DNA from 3 places in the Rhodomicrobium vannielii ATCC 17100 genome. Region 2 is predicted to be linked to each of the others. Evidence: riboswitches for the same ligand, from Rfam matches in the RefSeq annotation. Region 2 holds a riboswitch; each other region holds the start of a gene.
The links. A riboswitch is a leader RNA that binds a small molecule or an ion and turns the genes downstream of it on or off. The one in region 2 is predicted to bind cobalamin.
Positions count from the first base shown of each region.

Region 1 (2,259 bases), 720 kb from region 2:
CCGACAATCGCCGCCATCGTGCCGCCCCGGTCGATGTCCGAGAGGATGACAACCGGAAGGCCGCCCGCTTCGGCGAGGTGCATGTTGGTAATGTCGGAGTTGCGAAGATAGACCTCCGCACCGCTGCCCGCGCCTTCCACGATAACGAGGTCGGCTTCCGCGCGCAGCCGGTCGAGGCTGTCGATCACGGCGGGCATCATCCGCTGGCGCATGTGGTGATAAATGCGCGCGGGGCAGTTGCCGAGCACGCGTCCGCGCAGCACCACCTGCGAGCCGATATCCGTCTGCGGCTTCAGGAGCACCGGGTTCATGTGGATCGACGGCGCGGCCTTCGAGGCACGCGCTTGCATCGCCTGCGCGCGGCCGATTTCGCCATAGACGATCTCGCCACCGGGGCCGGGCGGCAGGTCGCTGTCTGCGGCGACGGCCGCGTTGTTCGACATGTTCTGCGCCTTGAACGGACGCACCACGAGACCCCGCCGCGCATAAGCCCGGCACAGCCCCGCGACGACCATGCTCTTGCCGACATCCGACGCGGTGCCCTGGATCATCAGCGAGCGCGCGCGGCGTGGCAGCCCGGCGGGCGCGGGGTTATAGGCGATGCGGGCGATGAGTTCGGCGGCCTGCGCGGGGATCGTGTCGGCGGTCATTCTTCCGTTTCGTTTTCTACCGGCGGCGCTTTCAGCCGGAATTCGCGCGTCTGATCGTGCCCGTCCCAGATCTCCGGCTTCTTCAGCCATTTCTGGATGAAGTTCCAGCTTCCGCGATGGCCGTTATGCGGCAGGGTGCAATCGGAGCAATCCTTTCGCCGCATGCCGTTCGCGTCGGTGTAGACCTTGTAAGGGCCGGGGCATTCGTAGGCGATTAGCGGGCAATAGCAAAAGAGGCAATTGAATTTGCCGCGAACGCCCTTGTGGCACGGCAGGAACGGACACGCCTCGTTGGTGAAGCCCTTGAAGCCTTCGTTTGTGGTGGTGTCTTTCGGTTCCATGCCGCGGCCTTTGCGAGTGTCATCGGAGGCGGCGGACGGCGATGACAGGCGAGCGACCGGCGACGAGGCGCGGCAGGCTAGCGCATGGCATGGCACCGTTTCGGCCCTCCGCCGATACGAAAATGCGTGTGCGCGATTTTGATAACGCGCGGCTCCGGCCGGTCTCCTGGCTTGCGGATATCGCCTCGACCGCCTTCCCGAACCGCACCGGCCCAGTGACTCTTGATCGAAGCATCCGCCTACAGTTGCGGGGGCAGCCGCGGCATGAGCGAAATTCGCCGACCGCGTTCCCGTTTCACCCGATTTTGCACGGGCACCGAAGCTCTCTTTAAAATAGGTCGAAGGCGCGCGCTGGCAAGCCCGACGAACGGCGCGGCTGCAATGCTCCACAGGCTTGCGCGGCGGCGCGGCGTGAGAGACAAAAACGCATGACCTATATCGGCCGCTTCGCACCGTCGCCCACGGGGCCCTTGCATTTCGGCTCGCTCGTTGCGGCGGTGGCGAGCTACTGCGATGCGCGCGCGGCGGGCGGTCGCTGGCTCGTGCGCATGGAAGATATCGACCCGCCGCGCGAGATGCCGGGAGCCGCGCGCCGCATCCTCGATCAGCTCGCCGCTTATGGTTTTGAGTGGGACGGCGAGGTGCTGTTCCAGTCGACGCGGCTCGATGCTTATGCCGAGGCGCTCGACGCGCTGCGGGCGAGCGGGCACATGTTCTGGTGCAATTGCTCACGCGCAGACCTAGCGCGCCTTGGAAGCGCGGTCTATCCCGGCACATGCCGCGCCTTCACCGCTCCGCGCGCGGATGCCGCCGTGCGGATCCGAGTGCCCCCCGGCACCGTGGAGTTCGCGGATCGCGTGTTCGGCTCACAGCGAGAGGATGTCGCCGAGACAGTGGGCGATTTCGTGGTGCGGCGCCGCGACGGGCTTTTCGCCTATCAGCTTGCCGTGGTCGTGGACGACGCCTTTCAGCGCGTGACCGATGTCGTGCGGGGTGCGGATCTCCTCGACAACACGGCGCGGCAGATCGTGCTACAACGGCTGCTCGGCCTGCCGACGCCGCGCTATATGCATCTGCCGCTCGCGCTTAACGCCGATGGCAGCAAGCTCTCCAAGCAAACGCACGCGCAGGAGTTGCCCACGCCCGCCGATAGCGGCCTCTTGTGGCAGGCGCTCGCCTTTCTCGGGCAGGACGTGCCGCCGGGCATGCCGCCAGTGCCATGCGCGGAGATCCTCGGCCATGGCGTCCGGCACTGGACCAGCGCCGCC
Region 1 is NC_014664.1:2,728,280-2,730,538, reverse strand. Features, by position in the region: gene RVAN_RS12615 (cobyric acid synthase) at 1-650, opposite strand, end outside; gene RVAN_RS12610 (cysteine-rich small domain-containing protein) at 647-991, opposite strand; cobalamin riboswitch at 1,131-1,327, opposite strand; gene gluQRS (tRNA glutamyl-Q(34) synthetase GluQRS) at 1,420-2,259, shown strand, end outside.
Region 1: it holds a riboswitch for cobalamin, as region 2 does, so the genes downstream of both, RVAN_RS12610 (cysteine-rich small domain-containing protein) here and RVAN_RS09250 (energy-coupling factor ABC transporter permease) in region 2, are expected to answer to the same signal.

Region 2 (2,259 bases):
CCGAAGGTTGCGCCACGTGACGGAACGCGGGGACGCGATGGCCCATGAATTGGGCCTGGGTGCTGCCGGTCTTGCAACCGTTGCGCCCATGCCGTTCGAGCAGGTGCGCGACTTCTTCTACCGCCACCACAACTACTTCGCCGAACTGGATGAGGCTGCGGAAAAGCTTTTCGCCGAGGCTGAGCTGGTCGAGGGCGAAGTCGTCGAGGGGCTTGCGCGCTATCTGGAGCAGCGGCACGGCGTCCGCATCGGCGTGAGAAAGCCCGAGGGAGAGGCTCCGAGCCGGCAGGCCAACCGCGACTATAATCCGAAGGAGCGCGTGCTTCGCCTCTCCGCGCGCCTCGATCAAGGCCAGCGCGCCTTTCAAATGGCGACGCAACTCGCGTTCCTTGAGATGGGGGAGCCGCTGAACCGGCTCGCGAGGGAAGCGGCGCTGGGCTCGCCCGCGACGCACGCGCTTGCGCGTATCGGCCTTGCCAACTATTTCGCGGCGGCCCTTCTGATGCCCTACCGCGCTTTTCTTGCTGCCGCCGAAGCCGCGCGCTACGACATCGACAGGCTCGCGGAGCAATTCGGCGTCGGCTTCGAGACGATCAGCCACCGACTTAGCTCGCTTCAGCGGCCCTCAGCGGCAGGCGTTCCCTTCTTCCTCATCCGCGTGGACCGCGCGGGAAACATCTCGAAGCGCCAGTCTGCCACCGATTTCCATTTTTCACGCGTGGGCGGCGCATGCCCGCTCTGGAATGTGTACGAGGCTTTCGCGCAGCCGGGTCGCACGTTGACACAGGTGGCGCAGATGACGGACGGACGCACCTACCTATGGATCGCCCGCGCGGTGCGGCATACGGTTGGCGGCTATGGCGAGCCGGACAAGACCTTCGCCATCGGGCTCGGCTGCGATATCCGCCACGCGCCACGGCTCGTCTATTCCAAAGGGCTCGATCTCGACGATCCCGCCGCTGCCACGCCCATTGGCGCAGGATGCAAGGTGTGCGAGCGCCCGTCCTGCCCGCAACGCGCCTTCCCGATGATCGGACGGTCGCTCGCGGTAAATGAAAATCGGAGCACTTTCCTGCCCTACGCTGGCGCGTCTGTATAACCGGACCGAGCCACGACCATGCGTGAGATCCCTCCCGGCTACTGACACTTCTCCGCAACCGTCCTCAAACAGCTTGACAGCTGTCCGTGTTCGGCGGCGTGTTGCAGGTGCGCACGGTGTTTGGATGCGTCGCATCCGAACTGAAACGGGAACGGGGAATGGTGTTGAGCCAGAGCCCCGACCGCCCCCGCGACTGTGAGCGGCGAGTAACTTTCGATGGTGCCACTGGCACGGGCTTCGGCCCAGCCGGGAAGGCGGAAGGTTGCAGCGACCCGCGAGTCAGGAGACCGGCCGAGCGCATGACATCAACCTTTCGCGCCGTCGGGTGAGACGGCAGAGGAAAAATCCATGCATATTGAACCCGGTCTCGTGGACGGCGGGAAAATCTGGCTGAGCTATGCCACGGCAGCAGGCGCTGGCGGCTATGCCCTGAAACTCGCCTATGATTCGGCGCGCGAACGCGGAGTGCTGTCTCTGCTTTCGCGGAGCGCGGCGACAACCGCCCTTGTCTTTTCATTCTTCGAGGTGCTGCCGCATTACCCGGTCGGCGTGTCGGAGGTTCATCTCATCCTCGGCTCGACGCTGTTCCTGATCTTCGGCGCCGCGCCGGCGGCGATAGGGCTCGCGCTCGGGCTCTTGGTACAGGGCCTGTTCTTTGCGCCCTTCGATCTGCCTCAGTACGGCATGAACGTGACCACGTTGCTCGTGCCTCTGTTCGGCATCAAGGCGGTGGCGGGCCGCATTATCGCGCCGCACACGCCTTATGTGGAGCTGAAATATTTGCAGGCACTGGCTCTTTCGACGACCTATCAGGCGGGCATCGTGGCATGGGTGGCCTTCTGGGCCTTCTACGGCCAGGGTTTCGGCATGGAGAATGTGACCGAGATCACCACGTTCGGCGGTGCTTACATGCTGGTCATATTGGTCGAGCCGCTGGTCGACCTCGGCGTGCTCGCCGTGGCCAAGGCCCTACACCACCTGAAAGGCAACGCCCTTCTGGAGCGCCGTCTCTTCGAAGGCGTCTGAGCCGAAAAGGAGGCGCTTTCGAGCGCCTCTTCTCCATCGGGCTTGTCCATCGCTCGCTAAATATCCAGATCCCCGGCCTTCGCGGCGGCGTATCGGTCGCCGACCGCTTTCCAGTTCACCACGTCCCACCACGC
Region 2 is NC_014664.1:2,011,709-2,013,967, forward strand. Features, by position in the region: gene RVAN_RS09245 (short-chain fatty acyl-CoA regulator family protein) at 1-1,099, shown strand, start outside; cobalamin riboswitch at 1,197-1,409, shown strand; gene RVAN_RS09250 (energy-coupling factor ABC transporter permease) at 1,448-2,125, shown strand; gene RVAN_RS09255 (superoxide dismutase) at 2,182-2,259, opposite strand, start outside.

Region 3 (2,259 bases), 1.3 Mb from region 2:
TAGCGGACAGTAGGCCAGCGGTTTTCGGGTATCAACGGCTTTCGGCCGCCCCCGCGTCGCTTTGATCCTTCGCCAAATGCCGCAGACCGCCACCGTCACTGCGCGTCGGAAACGAGCCGCACCGGGATCGGGCGTGATCCGTGTCCTCGTGGCCGTGCCTATCCGAACCACCACCACCAGTTCACGACGAGCATGAATGTGACGAGGATCAGCGCCAGAATAATCAGGGTCTGGATATGGGCCTTGACCCAGTTGCGCCAGGTTTCCGGCGCTTCGCCTGCCTCTTGCCCCATCGAGCCGAGCAGCAACAGGCCCAGCACGCCAAGGATGTAAATCCCGGCGGGATATTGCTTGCAATGCCCGCAGGACCAGCTTTCGAGCCACATCAGCCCGATCAGTGTGCCCGCCACCAGAAAGGTAATGAACGCAAGCACGCCGAGGCTGATGATGATCACAAAACGCATGATATCGGCCGATGTCATGCCCCGCGCCTCCCTCCACGCAACCAAACGATTTTCTTAAAAATAGCAGGGCAGCGTTAATCATGCGTGCACGGGCATGGTTAACGGCGTCGGGGCCCGCGATGGCGGGATGTTGCCGTCGCGCCACAGCTTGCGCGAGACTTGCCGCATTGCGGCATTTGCGTGGTTGCGACGCAAGCTTCGCGCAAGCTATGCCATGAGGCGATGGTCCTCACGTGAGGATAATAGGGAACGCGGTGAGGGACGGTGTCCTCAATCCGCGGCTGCCCCCGCAACTGTAAGCGGTGAGCGAAGCGCCAAAGGCCACTGGGCAACCGGGAAGGCGGCGTGGAGCTTGGACCCGCGAGCCAGGAGACCTGCCATCAGCCGTGGTCACGCGCGAACACGTCGGGCGGGGTGTCCTGATGGGGCTTGGAATCCGCTCAATACGCGGCGTTCCTGACTTTGGTTCGTGGTGACGTGTCACGTTATCGCGAGGCCAAAATGCCCGTTTCCTATCCGCGCGCGCGCTCCTGCGTCGCGCTCGTCAGCCTTGTCGCGCTCGCCGCGAATGCACAGGCCCAAACCGCCGCTCGTTCGGACACCCTGCCGCCCGTCGTCGTCAAGAAGGACGAGGCCGACAAGCAGAAGAAGAAAGCCGCAACGCCGAAGAAAAAGAAGGAAGCCCCGGCCGTTGCGCAAGGGCAGGCCGAGCCCGCAGAGGCGGTGCCGGGCGAGGCGTCACGCGATGTGATCTATTCCGCGAACCGCGTGCCCACCGACATTACCAAGGTCGGCTCCGCGGTCACGGTCATCACGCGCGACCAGATCGAGGCGCAGTCGCGCACCTATGTGCAGGACTATCTCGCGCAGGTGCCGGGCGTCTCTGTGGCGCAGTCGGGGCCGGCCAGCACAACATCTTATTTCATTTGGGGCGCGGCTTCTAAATATGTGAAGGTGCAGGTCGACGGGCTGGATGTATCCGATCCCACCGGGACGCAGGTCACGACGGCGCTTGAAACTATCCTCGCCACCGATGTCCAGCGCATCGAGGTGTTGAAAGGCTCGCAAAGCCTGCTCTACGGCGGTCAGGCGATCGGCGGTGTGATTTCAATCGACACGGCGCGCCCCGTGCTCGGCGCTTCGATGACGGCTTCCGGCGAGACAGGCTCCTACAACACCCAGCGCGGCACGGCGAGCGCGGCCTACGGCACGGATCGCGGTTATGCGCGCTTCACCGTGCAAAGTGTGCGCAGCGATGGCTATTCCGCTCTGGCGATTGGAAATGAAGACGACGGTTACCGCAACCTGACCTTCAGCGGCACAGGCGAATACAAGCTTTCCAACGATGTGAAAGTCTTCTTTGCTGCGCGCGCTCTGGAGGAAAAGCATAACTACGACAGCACCTACGATTCCTGGGGGCTGGCGCCAGACGGATGGCCAGGCGCGCGCGGTGTAAACAGCCAGCAGTCCGGCCGTGTAGGCACCGAGGTCAAGCTTTTCGATGGCGCTTTCGTCAACACGGTTTCGATTCAAGGCATGAAACTTGATCGCGATCAGTGGGGATGGTCCAGTGGTTCAGCCGTCAACGACTCCTATACCGGCGACCGCTGGAAGGTGGACTATCTCGGCACGGCGAAAATCACGAAATGGGCGACCGTGACAGCGGGTGCCGACTACATGGAAGAAACCGCTGAGACCGGCGCTTACTCCCAGCACGGAATCGATCTGACGGGTGTCTTCGCTCAACTTTCGGTGGAGCCGCTGAAGGGGTTGACGATCACCGGTGGCGGCCGCA
Region 3 is NC_014664.1:688,899-691,157, reverse strand. Features, by position in the region: gene RVAN_RS03035 (hypothetical protein) at 159-482, opposite strand; cobalamin riboswitch at 672-860, shown strand; gene RVAN_RS03030 (TonB-dependent receptor plug domain-containing protein) at 966-2,259, shown strand, end outside.
Region 3: it holds a riboswitch for cobalamin, as region 2 does, so the genes downstream of both, RVAN_RS03030 (TonB-dependent receptor plug domain-containing protein) here and RVAN_RS09250 (energy-coupling factor ABC transporter permease) in region 2, are expected to answer to the same signal.